One region of the Nonomuraea sp. LPB2021202275-12-8 genome, then DNA from elsewhere that is predicted to be linked to it. Evidence: riboswitches for the same ligand, from Rfam matches in the RefSeq annotation. Region 1 holds a riboswitch; the other holds the start of a gene.
The links. Region 1 has a riboswitch for S-adenosylmethionine ahead of V5E28_RS15110 (aminotransferase class V-fold PLP-dependent enzyme). Riboswitches for the same ligand answer to the same signal wherever they lie in the genome.

Region 1 (8,279 bases):
CCGCCCTTGGCGACGAACGCGTCCACCAGGCCGCCGGCGATGGCCCGCACGCGGGGGCGCAGCGACTCGACCATGCGCGGGGTGAACGCCCTGGAGACCAGGCGGCGCAGCCTGGTGTGCACCGGCGGCTCGACGTCGAGCATGCCCGCCCTGATCACCCGCCAGAACGGCTCCTGGAACTCCGGCTCGGGCTCCTTGCCGAATTCCTCGTGCGTGGCCACGTGCAGGTAGGACCTGCCCAGGCGACGGTCCCTGAGCAGGGTGTTCACGTCGGCGTGGCGGGAGATCAGCCACTGGCCCGTCGGTTCGAAGAAGCTGACGGGCGCCTCGCGCCTCAACTCGGCGTAGACCCCGTACGGGTTCGCCACGAAATCGGGATTCCAGGGATCAAAGCGCACTATTGCATCTTAGGAGGCACCTCTTCGTGCTTGGTCTTCCTGCTCCGCATCCGGATGTTGAGCAGCTCCACGATGACCGAGAACGCCATCGCGAAGTAGATGTAGCCCTTGGGGATGTGCTGGTCCAGGCCCTCGGCGATGAGCACCACCCCGATCAGCACCAGGAACGCCAGAGCCAGCATCTTGATGCTCGGATGCGTGTCGACGAACCTGCTGATCGGCCCCGAGGCGAACAGCATCACGACCACCGCCACCACGACGGCCGCGACCATCACGCCGAGCTCGTCCACCATGCCGACGGCGGTGATGACCGAGTCGAGCGAGAACACCACGTCGAGCACCATGATCTGCACGATCACCGAGGCGAAGGAGGCCGTCGCGACCTGCTTGCCGTCCTTGTCCACGGCGTCCATGCTGTGGCCGATCTCGGTGACGCTCTTGGCGAGCAGGAACAGCCCGCCCAGGAGCAGGATCAGATCCCGCCCGGAGATCTCCTGGCCGAGCACCTCGAACAGCGGCTCGGTGAGCCTGACCACCCACGACAGCGCCAGCAGCAGGAGCAGCCGGCTGATCAGGGCCGCTCCCAGGCCCAGGACGCGCGCCCTGTCGCGCTGCTCGGGCGGCAGCTTACCGGCCAGGATGGAGATGAAGATGATGTTGTCTATGCCCAGAACGATCTCCAGGGCCACAAGGGTGAAGAACCCTATCCAGATCTGTGGGTCTGCCACCCAGTCCAACATCGTGCCTACCTCTTCGCTCGGGGGACGTACCGGGTAGCAACGATCGAGCCCCCGGATAAGTTCGCGGTTGCGATCGGCAGGCAGGTGTCGGTTATAGTGCGGGACGTAGGTCATGAGTGCCAGCGCCAAGCCCCGGCTCGCTGGCCGGCAACCCTCGCGTCCGCGGCGGGGTGCCCCGGGTGAAGACCTGGTCCGCCACGAGGTGTGGCGGGCAAGCGCGGGCTCCGTGGCTGTTCCAGGGGTCCGATGACGACCCCAGGAGGCTCGCCGTGTCCACCTTGACGATCTTCAGCACCGCCGCCCAGCCCGCGCAGCGGGAAGCCGGCGCCACATCCGCGCCGCAGGGCAGGACCATTCCCGCCGTGCTCGGCGCCGACCTCGAGGTGCCGGTCAAGGGCGGCAAGCTGGTCGGCTACGCCAACCTGGACTACGCCGCGAGCGCCCCCTGTCTGGAGCCGGTCAGCGCGGCCGTGACCGCCGCGCTTCCGGCCTACTCCAGCGTGCACCGCGGCGCGGGATACGCCTCCCAGCTCACCACCGCCCGCTACGAGCAGGCCCGCCACACCGTACGGGCCTTCGCCGGCGCCCGGCCCGACGACGCCGTCATCTTCACCCGCAACACCACCGACGCCACCAACCTGCTCGCCCGCTGCCTGCCCGAGGGCACCACCGTGGTCGTCTTCGACACCGAGCACCACGCCTCCCTGCTGCCCTGGAAGCAGACCGTACGGCTGGCTCCCCCGGCCTTCCCCGGTGAGGCCGTCCGCGCGGCCGACGCGGCGCTGGCCGGGATCGACGGGCCGAAGCTGCTCGTCGTCACCGCCGCCTCCAACGTCACCGGCGAGCTGTGGCCGATCGCCGCCCTGGCCCACATCGCGCACCGCCACGGGGCGCGCATCCTGGTCGACGCCGCCCAGCTCGTGCCGCACCGGCCGATCAACCTGACGGCGCTCGACCTGGACTACGTCGCCTTCTCCGGGCACAAGCTGTACGCCCCGTTCGGCGCCGGAGTGCTGCTGGGCAGGCGCGACTGGCTGGCGGACGGGGAGCCGTACCTCAAGGGCGGCGGCGCGGTGCGCGCGGTCGGGGACGCGGGCGAGGGCACCGACTGGCACAACGACCCGGAGCCCCGGCACGAGGCCGGGACCCCGAACGTGCTGGGCGCCATCGCGCTGGCCGCCGCCTGCGACGCGCTCACCGCCACCGGCTGGACGGCGCTGGTCCGGGAGGAGGAGCGGCTGATCGCGCGGCTGCGCTCGAACCTGGCCTCGATCGCGGGCGTGCGGGAGCTGTCACTGTGGGGACCCGACCACCCGCGGGTGGGCATCGTCTCCTTCATCGTCGACGGCTACTCCGCCCGCGAGGTCGCCGAGGTGCTGTCGGGCGAGTACGGGATCGGGGTGCGCGACGGAAAGTTCTGCGCGCACCCGTTCGTACGGCACCTGCTCGGCACCGCCGACGGCGGCTGCGAGGACGACACCGCGTCGGCCGTGCGCGCCTCGATCGGCATCGGCACCACGCAGGAGCACGTGGACCGGCTCGTCGAGGCGCTCCGGGATCTCCTGGCCCGCTGAGGCCCGTGTCAGCGGTTGGGCGGCTTGGGCGGCCTGGTCTGCTCGTCACCGACCAGGGCGTCGACGTCCCGCATGTCCTCGTCGCTCAGCCCGCCGGATCTGGGACCCGAAGGCTGCCTCGGCACGTTGTGCCGCTGTTCGGGCGGCGTGTCGTCGCGGTAGCCGGTCTGGTCCCTGTGCAGGGGCTGCGTGTCGTCCCGGTATTCCTCCGCCGGACGGTCGTGCGAGGTGGGCGGGGCGTGGTCGGCCAGGTCCTGCTCGGCCCTGCGCCGCTGCGAGCGCCTCTTGAACGTCGCGTTCAGGATCCCGTCGAGACCGAGCCTGCCACCCCCCAGCGCCAGGAACAGCAGCGAGGCCGCGCTCAGCGCGCCGACGAACTCCCAGCCGCCCTCCTGGACGAAGATGCCGTTCGGCGCGTGCACGAAGATGAACGCCCCGATCGTCACGACCAGCAGCGCCAGCGCCGCCAGCCGTACCGCCAGCCCCAGGATCAGCATGGCGCCACCGACGGTCTCGGCGACCGTGGTGAACGCGGCGGCGACCTGTGGCATCGGCACGCCCGACTCGGCGAACCCCTCAGCGGTGGCGCCCAGTCCCCCCTGCCACTTCTTCCACCCGTGCGCGATGAAGATCACGCCGATGATCACCCTGGCAATCAGGGCAGCTATGTCGAAAACAACCCTTTTCATGATGATTTCTCCCCCGTTTCCGGTATTCCTCCCCGTGACCGGCTAAGGGATGCGTCGGCATACCGTTCCTTGACCGAGTCCCGCGCTGGATCAGCACAGCCCCCGGTGGCAGCATTGCCATATGACGGAACGCGTGGTGGGAATCGGAGCGGGCGCGAAAGAGCTGGCCACCGAGGACATGATCCTCAATATCGGCCCTCAGCACCCGTCGACACACGGCGTGCTCCGGCTCCGGCTCACCCTCGACGGCGAGCGCATCTCCACCGCCGAGCCGATCATCGGCTACATGCACCGGGGCGCGGAGAAGCTGTTCGAGGTCCGCGACTACCGGCAGATCCTCGTGCTGGCCAACAGGCACGACTGGCTGTCGGCCTTCGCCAACGAGCTGGGCGTGGTCATCGCCGTCGAGCGCATGCTCGGGATGGAACCGCCGGTCAGAGCCGTGTGGGCGCGCACGCTCCTGGCCGAGCTCAACCGGGTGCTCAACCACCTGATGTTCCTCGGCTCCTATCCCCTGGAGCTGGGCGCCATCACCCCCGTCTTCTACGCCTTCAACGAGCGCGAGCGCATCCAGGCCGTGATGGAGGAGATCTCCGGCGGGCGGATGCACTACATGTTCAACCGGGTCGGCGGCCTCAAGGAGGACCTGCCGCTCGGCTGGCTCGACCGGGTGTCGGAGGCCGTCGCCGAGACCAGGCGCCGCGTCCCCGACATCGAGAACCTCATCCTCGGCAACGAGATCTTCCGCGCCCGCACCATGGGCGTCGGCGTGCTCACCCGCGAGCAGATCATGCAGTACGGCGTGAGCGGCCCCGTCGCCCGCGCCTCCGGCGTCGACTTCGACCTGCGGCGCGATCAGCCGTACCTGGCCTACCCCGAGCTGCCCGTCAAGGTCGTCACCCGCAGCGCGGGCGACTGCCACGCCCGCTTCGAGGTGCTGCTCGAACAGCTCAAGGTCTCGCTCGACCTGGCCGACGCCTGTGTGGAGCGGCTGCGCTCACTGCCCCAGGGCCCCATCAACCAGCGCCTGCCCAAGGTGCTCAAGGTGCCGGAGGGCCACACCTACGCCTGGACGGAGAATCCGCTCGGCATCAACGGCTACTACCTGGTGTCCAGGGGCGACAAGACCCCGTGGCGGCTGAAACTCCGCTCGGCCTCCTACAACAACATCCAGGTGCTGCGCGAGATGCTGCCCGGGCATCTCGTGGCCGACATGGTCGCCATCCTCGGCTCGATGTTCTTCGTAGTGGGTGACATCGACAAGTGAGCACCCCCGTCGTCCGCCGTGACCGCTATGTCGACTGGCTGCGCGCGCTGAGCCTCATCGTCGTGGTCGTCTGGCACTGGGCCTTCACCATCCTGCAGTGGAAATCCGGTGGACCGGAGCCGACCAGCCCACTCGGTTTCACCTCCGGCCTGTGGATCCTCACCTGGCTGTTACAGGTGCTGCCGCTGTTCTTCTACGTCGGCGGTCACGTGCACCTGCTGTCCTGGGGCCGTGCCCAGGAGCGCGGCACCGGCATCGGGAGGTTCGTCTGGCGGCGCATCCGCGCGCTGGCCATCCCGGCGCTGGGCCTGTCGGGCGTGTGGATCGCCATCGGCGCGCTCGTCACGTGGCTGTTCGACGTGGAGTGGATGTGGCGGGTGGTGCTGCTCGTGCTCAGCCCGCTGTGGTTCCTCGGCGTCTATCTGGTGCTGATCGCGCTCCTGCCGCTCGCCCTCTACCTGCACCGCGAGTACGACGTGCTGGCCCTCATCTGGCTCGGCGGAGCCGCCCTGGTCGTGGACGTGGTCCGCTTCCGATACGGCGTCGAGTGGGTGGGCTGGCTGAACATGGTCATCGTGTGGGGGCTGGCCCACCAGGCCGGATTCTTCTACGACCGGATCGTCGCACTCCCCAGGCGCTACGACGTGGGCGTGCTGTGGACGGGCCTGTTCGCGCTGTTCGGCCTCGTCTACTCCGGCATCTACCCCGGCTCGATGGTGGGCGTGCCCGGCGACAAATGGTCCAACATGGCCCCGCCCACCTTCGTCATCGTCGCCCTGCTCCTCTTCCAGATCGGCCTGGTCGAGGTGCTGCGCCCGTCGATGGAGCGCCTGCTCGAAAAGCCCGGCTGGAGCCGCGTCAACATCGTCATCAACCGGTTCGCCCTGCCGCTGTTCCTCTTCCACACCACCGGCATGGCCATCGCGCTCGGCCTGTCGTGGTGGCTGTTCGGCTCACTCACCCCCGAGGTGCCGCCGGACCTCTGGTGGTGGCTGGAGCGCCCCATCGCCGTCATCGCGCCGCTGATCTGCACCCTCCCGGTCATCTACCTCTTCGGCCGCCGCCGCACCCAGGTCGAACAGCTGCAGGACAAGAGCTGACTACCTCGGGCTCCGCTCCTCCGGGTCCTTGGGGATGCGGCAGGCGTTCTCCAGGAAGAGCGCGGCCGCGATCAGCACCACGCATGACAGGAACGAGCCGGTCGAGACGAAGAACTCCGAGCGCGGCGTCTCCCTGGTGAGCAGCTGCAGCGTGTGCAGGGCGAACCCGGCGAAGACGCCCGCGAACACCGCGCCACCGTAGGCGGAGGCCTTGCCAAGGGCGGCCAGACGCGCCACGGCCAGCGGCTCCGCCGGTTTGGTGCCGGGCCTGCGATCGATCCGCGCCTTGGTCATCCAGGCGCTGTAGGCCTCGCCGACGGCCAGCAGCAGCACGGTGGGCATCGCGGTCCACGGCACCAGCGGCAGGTCGGAGTAGAACTGCTGGACCAGCATCCAGGTGATCAACGCGATGACGACGACGACGGCGACCAGGACGCCGGGACGGGTGGGCCTCAATCCGGCTCCTGCAGTCTCAGCTCCTCGCGAAGCCGCACGCCCTGCTGGTCGAGGCCCGCGAGCAGCTCGACGACACGGCCGCGGCCGGGCACCTCGGCCTCGGGGTCGGCCTCGGACCAGGGCATGAGCACGAACGCCCGCTCGTGCGCCAGAGGGTGCGGCAGCGTCAGGTCGGGATCGTCGCAGACGACGTCGCCCACCACGATCAGGTCGATGTCGAGCGTGCGCGGTCCCCAGCGCTCGGCGCGGACCCGCCCGAAGGCGTTCTCGACGCCCTGGGCCCGCTCCAGCAACGTCTGCGGAGGCAGCGTGGTCTCCGCGACGACGATCGCGTTGAGGAACGGTCGCTGCCCCTCGGGGCCGCCCAACGGGTCGGTCTCGTAGATCGGCGAGGCCCTGACGAACTCCAGGCCCGGGGCGTCGAACAGGGTGTCGACGGCCCCTTGCAAGGTCTCGAAGCGCCGGCCCAGGTTGCTGCCTAGGGAGAGGATGGCCTTCATCGACGGCTCCGCTCGATGGTCACCACCACGTCGTCGAACGGCGACGGGATCGGTGCGGCCGGTTTGTGCACGCTCACCTCGGCCGCCTGCACGAGCTCGCTGGCCAGGCACACGTCGGCCAGGCGCTGCGCGAGCGTCTCGATCAGCTCGACCGGCTCGCCCTCCACCACCTTGACCAGCGCCTGGGCGAGCTCGCCGTAGTCGACGGTCTTGGTGAGGTCGTCGCCCGCGGCGGCGGGCGCGGTGTCGAGGAACAGGGTCGCGTCGACGACGAACTCCTGCCCCAACTCCCGCTCGGCGGGGAGCACACCGTGTCTTCCCCTGGCCCGCAGGCCCTTCAGCGCGATCCGGTCAGCGCTCAAGCTCGTCTTCCTCCTCCTCGTCGTCGTCACCCTGCAGCACCGGCGAGCCGTGGTGCATCCACAGCCGCCAGCCCTGCGCCGTGCGGACGTAGACGTTGCTGGCCACCACCTTGCCCGCGGCGAAGCTGGACTCGCCCTCCTCGCCCGCGGTCAGGATGTTCTCCACACAGGTGAGGACGGCCACGTCGCCCAGCACCGTGGTGCTGACGTCGGTGAGCACGAACTGGATGTACGTGGTGTTGGCCATGATCAGCGCCCATGAGCGCAGCACCTCCGAGCGGCCCGCCAGCAGGGTCCAGCCCGGATGTACGCAACTGACCTGCTGGTCACCGGAGTCCTCGGCCCAGATCTCGGTCATCCGGTCGAGGTCCGCGTCCTCGATCGAGGTGTAGAAGTCCTGGTTGACCGTCTCGATGGCGGCCGTGTCGACGCTCATGTGTTGGCTCCGGCTCTCTTCCACGCGGCCGCCACCCGCACGGCATCGGCGTTCGGACCTACTTCGTGCACCCTGACACACCAGGCGCCGGCCTCCGCGGCCAGCGCCGTCACGGCTAGAGTGGCGTCGTCACTGCGGCTGAACGGGCGCGGCGTGCCGTCGGGGCCGGCCAGCAAGCGGCCCAGGAACCGTTTGCGCGACGCCCCGATGAGCAGCGGATAGCCCAGCTCGGCCAGCCGCGGCATGCCGGCCAGCAGGGACCAGTTGTGGCCTGCGTTCTTCGCGAATCCCAGGCCGGGATCGAGCACGATCTGCTCCTCCGACACCCCCTCGGCCAGCACCAGATCGACCCGTTTGGCCAGCTCTTCGCGGACCTCGGTCACCACGTCGGTGTAGACGGCCCGGCTCTCCATGTCGTGGCTGTGGCCGCGCCAGTGCATCACCACGTAGGGCACGCCGGTGGCGGCGACCACGCGCGGCATGCCGGGGTCCGCCAGCCCGCCGCTGACGTCGTTGACCAGTCTCGCCCCCGCCGCCACGGCCGCCTCGGCGACCTCCGCCCGCATGGTGTCGACGCTGACCGCCACGCCTTCGGCGCTGAGCGCCCTGATCACGGGCACGACCCTGGCGAGCTCCTCTTGGAGCGACACCCTGGCCGCCCCTGGACGGGTCGACTCACCGCCCACATCGACGATGTCGGCACCCTGGCCGACCAGCTCCAGACCATGCTGGATGGCGACCGCCTCGTCGAACCAGA
Region 2 (8,279 bases), on a different contig from region 1:
ACCATGGCCGCCGCCGAGCTGGTGCCGTCGCCGACCACGTAGCCGCCGGACGCGCCCGCGGTGACGATCTCCGTGCCCGGGGCCACCACGGAGAGGTAGTCCTGCCGGTTGGAGAACCGCGCCGGCCTGAGCCTCCTGTCGACGGCGCCTACCGCGATCACGCCCGGGTACGCGGCGGGGAAGTTCTTCCTGTTCGCCGTGTCGCCGTCGTTGCCCGAGGAGGCCACGAGCACGGCTCCGTGGCCGACGGCGTACTGCACGGCCTCCTCCGCGGCGGCCGAGCCCTCCCACGCGCCGCTGCCCCCGCCCAGGGACATGCTGATCACGTCCGCGCCGTGGTCGACCGCGTAGCGGATCCCCCTGGCCAGCGCGTCACCCCCATCTGAGCGCAGCTTCTCGCGCCGCGGATCGGAGTTCTCCAGCGTGACCCGGACCGACAGCACGTCGGCCGCGGGCGCCACGCCCAGCACGCCCCGGCGGCGCCCCTCGCCGTGCCCGCGGCCGGCGATCAGGCTGGCCATGGCGGTGCCGTGATGCCCCCACGGGCCGCCGCGCCTGGAGGCGCCGGTCAGGTTGGGGCCCTGCACCACGGCGCCGCCGAGATCGGGGTGGTCGGTCCGGACGCCGGTGTCGAGCACGGCCACCAGCACGCGCTCGCCCCGGCTCGCCTGCCACGCCTCGGGCAGCCGCAGCAGGGGGAGCTGCCACTGCCTGGCCCGGGCCATGACGCCCACCTCGTCGTGGGGCCGTGCCGAGGCTGCCGCGGTCGTCGCCGCGCCGCCGGCGGGCAGTGCCGCCACGCAGACCAGGAGCAGCAGCGGCATCACGGGCGGCAGCAGGCGCCGGATCCGGTGCGTCCGGCTCATCCGGTGAGGCTCCGGTGCAGCTCGACCGCGAGCTGGCGGGCGATGCCGCGCAGCCGGGACCCCGCCCGGTCTCCCGGCCGGTAGGGCCTGCCGTCCGCGTATCCGGCGGCCGTGGCCACGAGGTAGCGCTCGTGCGAGGAGACCACGGTCCCGGTGAAGTACTGCCGCTCGCCGAAGCGCTCGGCAGGTCCGCCGGGAAAGGCCACCGGCCGCACCGTCGGAGGCCGGAAGCCGCCGGGCGGCGCGGGCTCGCCGTAGCCGGTCAGCACGGCGATGCCGACGGTGGCGACGAAGGTGGAGGTGCTGTCGGCGTAGGTGGCGCGCAGCGCGGTGACGCACGCGGGCAGCGCGCGGACGGCGCCGGGCTGGAAGGCCGCCCGGCACGGCGCCTCGGGTGCCACGCCCGTCAGCACATAGGTGACCCGCGCACCTGACGGGCTGGTGCCGGGCACGGCAGGCGGGAAGACCCGCGAGACCGGCCAGGAACTCCAGCGGTCGGGAACGGCCGGTCCCGCGGGCGACCAGACCGCGAACAGGATGGAGATCAGGACAACGTAGATGTGATGCACGACGACCTCGAACGGGGGGAGGGGGCGCCCGAACTGCCGTGCATTCTGACATGCGGCCGTTGGTTCAATCCGACGCTTCGGTAAACAGTCCGATACGCCGTGTAATCGCCCTTCTGTGGCTTTCGTGTCAGCCAGAGGGGGAAAGCCGGACATGTGCACCCGGCGGAAGGCCCAGGCGCTGAGCCGCGTCACCACAGTGCACCGCGAACGCGATCAGCCCGGCCGAATCCGCGAACGCCACCAGCTCGCCGGGCGCCACCGCCGCGTACGTCTCGCGATAGGGCATCGACAGGCGGCGCCGGCCCAGCATGACGCCGATGGTGTCGCCCACCCGCACCCCCAGCGCCTCCAGGTCACCCGCCGCGATCGACAGCTGGGTGTTGCCGTAGCCGTCGACCGAGACGACCTCGCCCTCCACCGCGCCCTCACGCAGCACCGACGTGGGCTCCGGCAGTGACACCAGCCGGTCCAGCGGCACCGCCGGGCCCAGCTCCGCGGGGTCCAGCCCGCCCCACAGCCGCGCCGCGACGGGCGCGAACACGTCCCGGCCGTGAAAGGTGGGCGAGACCGGGTGCAGGAAGTGCTCCTCGTTGCGGATCTCGTACGCCGCCCGCGCGCCGCCGCTGGCGTGGATCGCCCAGGACAGCAGCCCGTTGTCCGGGCCGACGAACACCCTGCCGCCCGCCTCGACGGCCACCGCACGCCTCGCTCCGCCGGCGCCCGGGTCGACCGCGCCGATGTGCACGCCGCTGGGCAGGTAGGGGATCGTCTGCGCGAGGATCGCCGCGCCGCGCCGTACGTCGCCCGAGGGAACGATATGGCACACGTCGATCACCCGGGCGGACGGAGCCATCTTCGCGATCACCCCGTGACAAGCGGCCACATAGCCATCTTCGAGCCCGTAGTCGGTCAGAAGCGTGATGACTGAGGTCACACTTGGTGACTGTACGTCTCCCAATCCGCCGTGAACACCCGCCTCGCGCACATTACGATGGCGACGGGCCGCGTGCGTGTGAAAGCCCGCGCCCCGTCACGAGGAGGAGACCATGGACACTGCACCGGTCAGCGGTGACAGTGCTAACCCCGGACCCGATCGTCAGCCCCTCACCGACCGTGAGCTCGAACTCCTCGCCTTCGAACGCCACTGGTGGCGTTACGCGGGCGCCAAGGAGCAGGCCATCAAGGAGACCTTCGGGTTCTCCACCACCCGCTACTACCAGTTGCTCGGCGAATTGATCGACCGGCCGGAGGCGCTGGAGCAGGACCCGATGCTGGTCAAGCGCCTGCGCAGGCTGCGCGCCACGCGCCAGCGAGAGCGCGCGGCCAGGCGCTTCGGCATGCGCCCCTGACCCGCTGGGTAAGGCAGGCGCGTGAAGAACATCCCTGGAACGGAAGCGATACTGAAAGACCCGGCGGGCGCCGTGATCGGGCTCGACTTCGACGGGACCCTGTCCCCGATCGTGCCCGATCCCGCAGCCGCCCGGATCCACCCCGAGGCCGCCGCCGTCCTCGGTGAGCTGGGTGAGCACGTCAGGGCGGTGGTCATCGTGACCGGCAGGCCGGCGGCCACCGCCCTCCACCTCGGCCCCGGCCTGGAGAGGGTGCCGGGCCTGGTGGTGCTCGGCCACTACGGGTTCGAACGGTGGGAGAACGGCCGGATCTCCGCCCCGCCGCCCCCACCCGGCGTGCCCCGGGCCGAGGCCGAGCTGCCGCTCCTGCTCGACTCCCTCGGCGTGCGCGGCGTGGCCATCGAGGACAAGGGCCGGGCGGTGGCCGTGCACACCAGGCGCAGCCCCGACCCCGAGGGCACGCTGGCCACGCTGCGCGAGCCGATCGCCAAGCTGGCCGCCAAGCACGGGCTGGTCGTCGAGCCGGGCCGGATGGTGCTGGAGCTCCGGCCGCCCGGCATGGACAAGGGACACGCGCTCAGCCTGTTCCTGACCGAGCGGGCCGCCAGGTCCGTGCTGTTCGCCGGCGACGACCTGGGCGATCTGGCAGCCTTCGACGCGGTCAGGGCCGCCGGCGTGCCCGGCGTGACGGTCTGCAGCGGCTCGGCCGAGGTGACGGAGCTGGCCGAGCGGGCGGACATCGTGGTGGACGGGCCCGAGGGCGTGGTGGCGCTGCTGAAGGAGTTGACGTCGGCGTTCAGCCGATCGTGAGTCGCTTGCAAGTCCGGCGATCTACGGTCGGCGCATGCCCAAGCGATACCTAGCCGTAGTGGCCGCTGCTGCCACGGCCGTCCTGCTGACGCCGCTGTCCGCCGCCGCCGCCGCCCCGCCCCAGCCGCTGAAGCTGCGCAACGGCCTGACCCTCTACCTGCCGATCCAGTGGCGCGTCCACGGCGGCGGCACCGACTGGATCCACGTCGTCACCGGCAAGTGCGCCGAGCCGAAGGGCGGCTTCTTCATGCCGGACTGCAGGGGCTTCTGGATCCTCGGGCCGAAGGCGATCAAGCTGGGAGCCGAGGGGTTCGGGCCGTACAACGCGAGCAGGGGCGGCTACTACCCCGCCTCGGACGTGCAGCTGTGCCCGGTGAACGGCAAGCTGCAGCGCGGTGAGCAGCTCAAGCACAGCAAGGGGCTGCGCCAGTTCGGGCCCGGGCACAAGGCGGTCTACCACGAGTTCCAGACCCGCTGCCGGACTCTCTCCGGCAAGTCGACCAAGGTGCGCTTCACCACCCGCGAGTGGTATCTGCCGCAGACGAAGATCCTGGTCGTGGACAACTGGAAGACGCGGGGGCTGCCCACCGCCCTCCGGCACGCCGACTGGAGCTGACCGGCCTCAGGTCAGCGCGTCGAGCTGGGCCGCCAGCCACTTCTGCGGCGGAAGCGCCGTCGCGGCCGACTCGAGCCGGTCGCGGCGGCGCATCCGCTCCTCCTCCGGCATGACCAGCGCCTGGTGCAGCGCGCCGGCCGTGCCACTGATGTCGTAGGGGTTCACCACCAGCGCGTGCGCCCCCAGCTCGGCCGCCGCGCCCGCCTCGCGCGACAGCACCAGCGCGCAGCGCGGCGAGAGGACCGGGCCCTCCTTGGCCACCAGGTTCATGCCGTCGCGGATCGGGTTGACCAGCAGCACGTCCGCCAGCCGGTAGGCGGCCAGCGAGCGGGGGTAGTCGTCGTTGACGTTGAGTATCAGCGGATCCCAGTCCTCCGTGGCGTACTCGTCCTCGATCTCCTGCGCGCAGCGCTGCACCGAGGCGGTGTACTCGCGGTATTCGGGCAGGTCGTGGCGGCTGGGATAGGCGAACGCCAGGTGCACCACGCGACCGTGCCACTCGGGATGCGCGGCCAGGAACTCGCGGTAGGCCAGCAGGCCGCGCACGATGTTCTTCGACAGCTCGGTGCGGTCGATGCGGACGATGAGCTTGCGGTCGCCGACCTGATCCCGGAGCGCGCTCATGTGCGACTCGACGTCGGGCTCGCCGGCCCGCGCCCACAGCGCCTTGCCGTCGACGCCCAGGCCGTGCACGCCGACTCGGGTGGTCCTGCCCTCGTAGGTGACCGTGCGGCCCGCGCGGTCCACCCGAGCGCCCAGCAGCGCCTCGCAGCAGTCCATGAACGCCCCCGCCCACCGGTCGGTGAGGAAGCCCGCGTGGTCGGCGCCCAGGATGCCACCCAGCACCTCGCCCGCGACCTCGTCGGGCAGCAGCGAGAAGTACTCGGGCGGCGCCCACGGCGTGTGGCTGAAGTGCGCGATGCGCAGGTCGGGTCGCTCGGCCCTGAGCATCGCCGGCGTCAGCGTCAGGTGGTAGTCCTGCACCATCACGCGCGCGCCGTGAACGGCCTCCTCGGCCAGAGCCAGCGCGAAGGCCCCGTTGTAGTCGCGGTAGGACCCCCAGTCGCGCTGGAACCTGGTGCCGAAGTGCGGCGCGTTGGGGGTGTCGTAGAGCAGGTGGTTGACGAACCAGAGCGTGGAGTTGGCCACGGAGTTGTAGGCGCGGTGGAAGACGGCCGGCGGGATGTCGAGCATCCGCAGCGCCCCGGTGTCGTAGCCGGCGTCGTCGAGCCGGCCGCCGGGGGCCTGCCGCACGGCGCTGCGGTCACCGTCGGACAGGGCGGCGCACACCCACAGCACGCCCTCGTCCTTGGCCACGCCTGTGAGGCCGGAAACGAGCCCGCCACCACCGCGTTTCATGGTCAGTTCACCGTCCTCGGAGACGGTGAACGAGACGGGGCCTCTGTTCGAGGCGAGCAGGATGCTGTTCATTTAAGCTCCCTCCGACCTTAGGATCCCAGCTATGGCGCTTGATGAGCTAACCGAGGAACTGGCCCGCTCCGCCGCCGTCGGGGATCATCGCGCACTCGGCGAGCTCCTGCGGAGGATCGAGCCGGACGTGCTGCGGCACTGCGCCCGCATCCTGCCCTACCACCAGGACGCGGAGGAGGCGGCCCAGGACACCCTGCTGGCGGTCGCACGCAACATCGGGCGGTTCGAGGGACGGGCCAGGTTCAGCACCTGGCTGCACATCGTCACGGCCAACTGCGCACGCACCACCTACCGGTCGCTGAAGCGCAGGTCCGCCGAGCAGAGCTCCGACGAGCTGCCCATGCAGAAGCCCGACGTGCGGCGGGTCAGCGTGATCGCCGGGTCCCGGCTGGACCTGCTCGACGCGATGGAGGCGCTGGAGGCCGACAAGCCCGACCTGGCGCAGGCGCTGGTGCTGCGCGACATCGTCCAGCTCGACTACAGCGAGGTGGCCGAGCAGCTCAAGATCCCGCTCGGCACCGCCAAATCGCGTATCCACCAGGCCCGCAAGTATGTCCAGGCGGCGCTGGGAGAGGACTACCGTTGAGACCGCGAATCCCGCATGCTGAGATGACTGGTCGGTTCACGCGATTGATTAGGTAGAGTCCGGTTCAGCAGCAACAACTGAATATTGCTCATCCAGAGGGGTGGAGGGACCGGCCCTGCGAAGCCCCGGCAACCCTCCCGGCTTGTGACTCGCGACCTGGCGAGGCCGACCGGGACAGGTGCCAATTCCGGTCTGCGGTCAGGGTGGCCGCAGGCGAAGATGAGGGAAGGCCTCGCTTCATGTCGCTCGACTTTGGTCCCGCCGAAGCTCTCTCCTGCCGCGAGTGCGGCACCCGCTATCCGCTCGGACCCAGTTTCGCCTGTCTGGAGTGTTTCGGGCCGCTTGAGGCGGCCTACTCCTTCGGCGACGTCACCCGGGCCTCCATCGAGTCCGGACCGGCCAACATCTGGCGCTACCGCTCGCTCCTGCCGGTGCCTGTCGACGTCGCCACGAAGCCGAACATGAACCCCGGCTGGACCAAGCTCGTCAAGGCGGGCAACCTCGGCAGGGAGCTGGGCATCAGGTCCCTCTACGTGAAGGACGACTCGGGCAACCCCACTCATTCCTTCAAGGACCGGGTGGTCGCCATCGCGGTCGAGGCGGCGCGCAACTTCGGCTTCCACACGCTGTCCTGCTCCTCCACCGGCAACCTGGCCGGCGCAGTGACGGCCGCCGCCGCCAGGGCCGGGCTCGACGCCTGCGTGTTCATTCCCGCGGGGCTGGAGCAGGCCAAGATCGCCATGGCCCGCGTGTTCGGCGGCAAGATCGTCGGCATCGAGGGCACCTACGACGAGGTCAACCGGTTCTGCTCCGAGCTCATCGGTGACCCGCTGGGCGACAAGTGGGGCTTCGTCAACGTCAACCTGCGGCCCTACTACGCCGAGGGCTCCAAGACGCTCGCCTACGAGATCGCCGAGCAGCTCGGCTGGCGGCTGCCCGAGCAGATCGTCATCCCGGTGGCCTCGGGCTCCCAGCTCACGAAGATCGACAAGGGCTTCAAGGAGCTGATCGAGCTGGGGCTGGTCGAGGACGCCCCGTACAAGATCTACGGCGCTCAGGCGCTCGGCTGCTCGCCGGTGTCGTCCGCCTACAAGGCCGGCCACGACGTGGTCCAGCCGGTCAAGCCCGACACCATCGCCAAGTCGCTGGCCATCGGCAACCCCGCCGACGGCCCCTACGTGCTCGACATCGCGCGCCGCACGGGCGGCGCGGTGGAGGACGTCACGGACGCCGAGATCGTCGCGGCGATCAAGCTGCTGGCCTCCACCGAGGGCATCTTCGCCGAGACGGCGGGCGGTGTCACGGTGGGCGTGCTGAAGAAGCTCGTGGAGACCGGGCAGCTCGACCCGGAGCTGGAGACCGTGGTGCTCAATACCGGCGACGGGCTCAAGACGCTCGACGTGATCGCCGACGACGCCAAGCCCACGGCCGTCATCCGGCCTTCTCTCGACGCGTTCCGCGCGACTGTCTGACAATCAGGAAAGGCGAGATTTATCATGAGCGTTTCTGTGCGGATTCCCACCATCCTGCGCACCTACACCGACGGCAACGCGGAAGTGAGTGGGGAGGGCGCGACTCTGCGTGACGTGCTCGTCAAGCTCGACTCCGACTATCCGGGGATCGGCGCGCGCATTCTCGATGAATCGGGCAAGATTCGTCGTTTTGTCAACGTTTATGTTGGCGAAGAGGACGTCCGTTTCGCTCAAGGGCTGGACACGCCGGCGCCTGAGGGCGTTCAGGTCTCCATCATCCCGGCGGTCGCGGGCGGCTGAGCCCACGCTGACTGCCCGGAACCCTTGAGAAGGCGCCCCTTGCGGGCGCCTTCTCTTTTCTATGAAATACAAGGTTGAACTACTTCATCAGTGATGAAATATCCGGTTTGTCGGTTGACTCTGTTGCCAAACGCCGTGCCGAAGGTATGGTCGAGTGCGATCGTCTGACTGATTTCCCCATATGTCATGACGGTTGTGGGTCTCGCGGAGGAATGGGTGAGACCTAGGAGCCCAGTAAGAGGAGTCGGAAGTGGCGCAGGGCACCGTCAAATGGTTCAAC

Region 2: linked by a shared signal. The riboswitch ahead of thrC (threonine synthase) and the one ahead of V5E28_RS15110 (aminotransferase class V-fold PLP-dependent enzyme) in region 1 are both predicted to bind S-adenosylmethionine.

The regions. Positions count from the first base shown of each region.
Region 1 is NZ_JBAHWD010000006.1:411,196-419,474, forward strand. It holds gene V5E28_RS15100 (cytochrome P450) at 1-398, opposite strand, end outside; gene V5E28_RS15105 (TerC family protein) at 398-1,126, opposite strand; SAM riboswitch class IV at 1,247-1,362, shown strand; gene V5E28_RS15110 (aminotransferase class V-fold PLP-dependent enzyme) at 1,408-2,712, shown strand; gene V5E28_RS15115 (DoxX family protein) at 2,721-3,401, opposite strand; gene V5E28_RS15120 (NADH-quinone oxidoreductase subunit D) at 3,523-4,668, shown strand; gene V5E28_RS15125 (acyltransferase family protein) at 4,665-5,768, shown strand; gene V5E28_RS15130 (DUF3180 domain-containing protein) at 5,769-6,224, opposite strand; gene folK (2-amino-4-hydroxy-6-hydroxymethyldihydropteridine diphosphokinase) at 6,221-6,724, opposite strand; gene folB (dihydroneopterin aldolase) at 6,721-7,086, opposite strand; gene V5E28_RS15145 (nuclear transport factor 2 family protein) at 7,076-7,522, opposite strand; gene folP (dihydropteroate synthase) at 7,519-8,279, opposite strand, start outside.
Region 2 is NZ_JBAHWD010000053.1:497-8,775, reverse strand. It holds gene V5E28_RS45840 (S8 family serine peptidase) at 1-866, opposite strand, end outside; gene V5E28_RS45835 (hypothetical protein) at 863-1,435, opposite strand; gene V5E28_RS45830 (SAM hydrolase/SAM-dependent halogenase family protein) at 1,563-2,369, opposite strand; gene V5E28_RS45825 (DUF3263 domain-containing protein) at 2,482-2,784, shown strand; gene otsB (trehalose-phosphatase) at 2,806-3,594, shown strand; gene V5E28_RS45815 (hypothetical protein) at 3,629-4,210, shown strand; gene V5E28_RS45810 (alpha,alpha-trehalose-phosphate synthase (UDP-forming)) at 4,217-5,641, opposite strand; gene V5E28_RS45805 (RNA polymerase sigma factor) at 5,673-6,227, shown strand; SAM riboswitch class I at 6,313-6,453, shown strand; gene thrC (threonine synthase) at 6,467-7,699, shown strand; gene V5E28_RS45795 (MoaD/ThiS family protein) at 7,724-7,999, shown strand; gene V5E28_RS45790 (cold-shock protein) at 8,250-8,279, shown strand, end outside.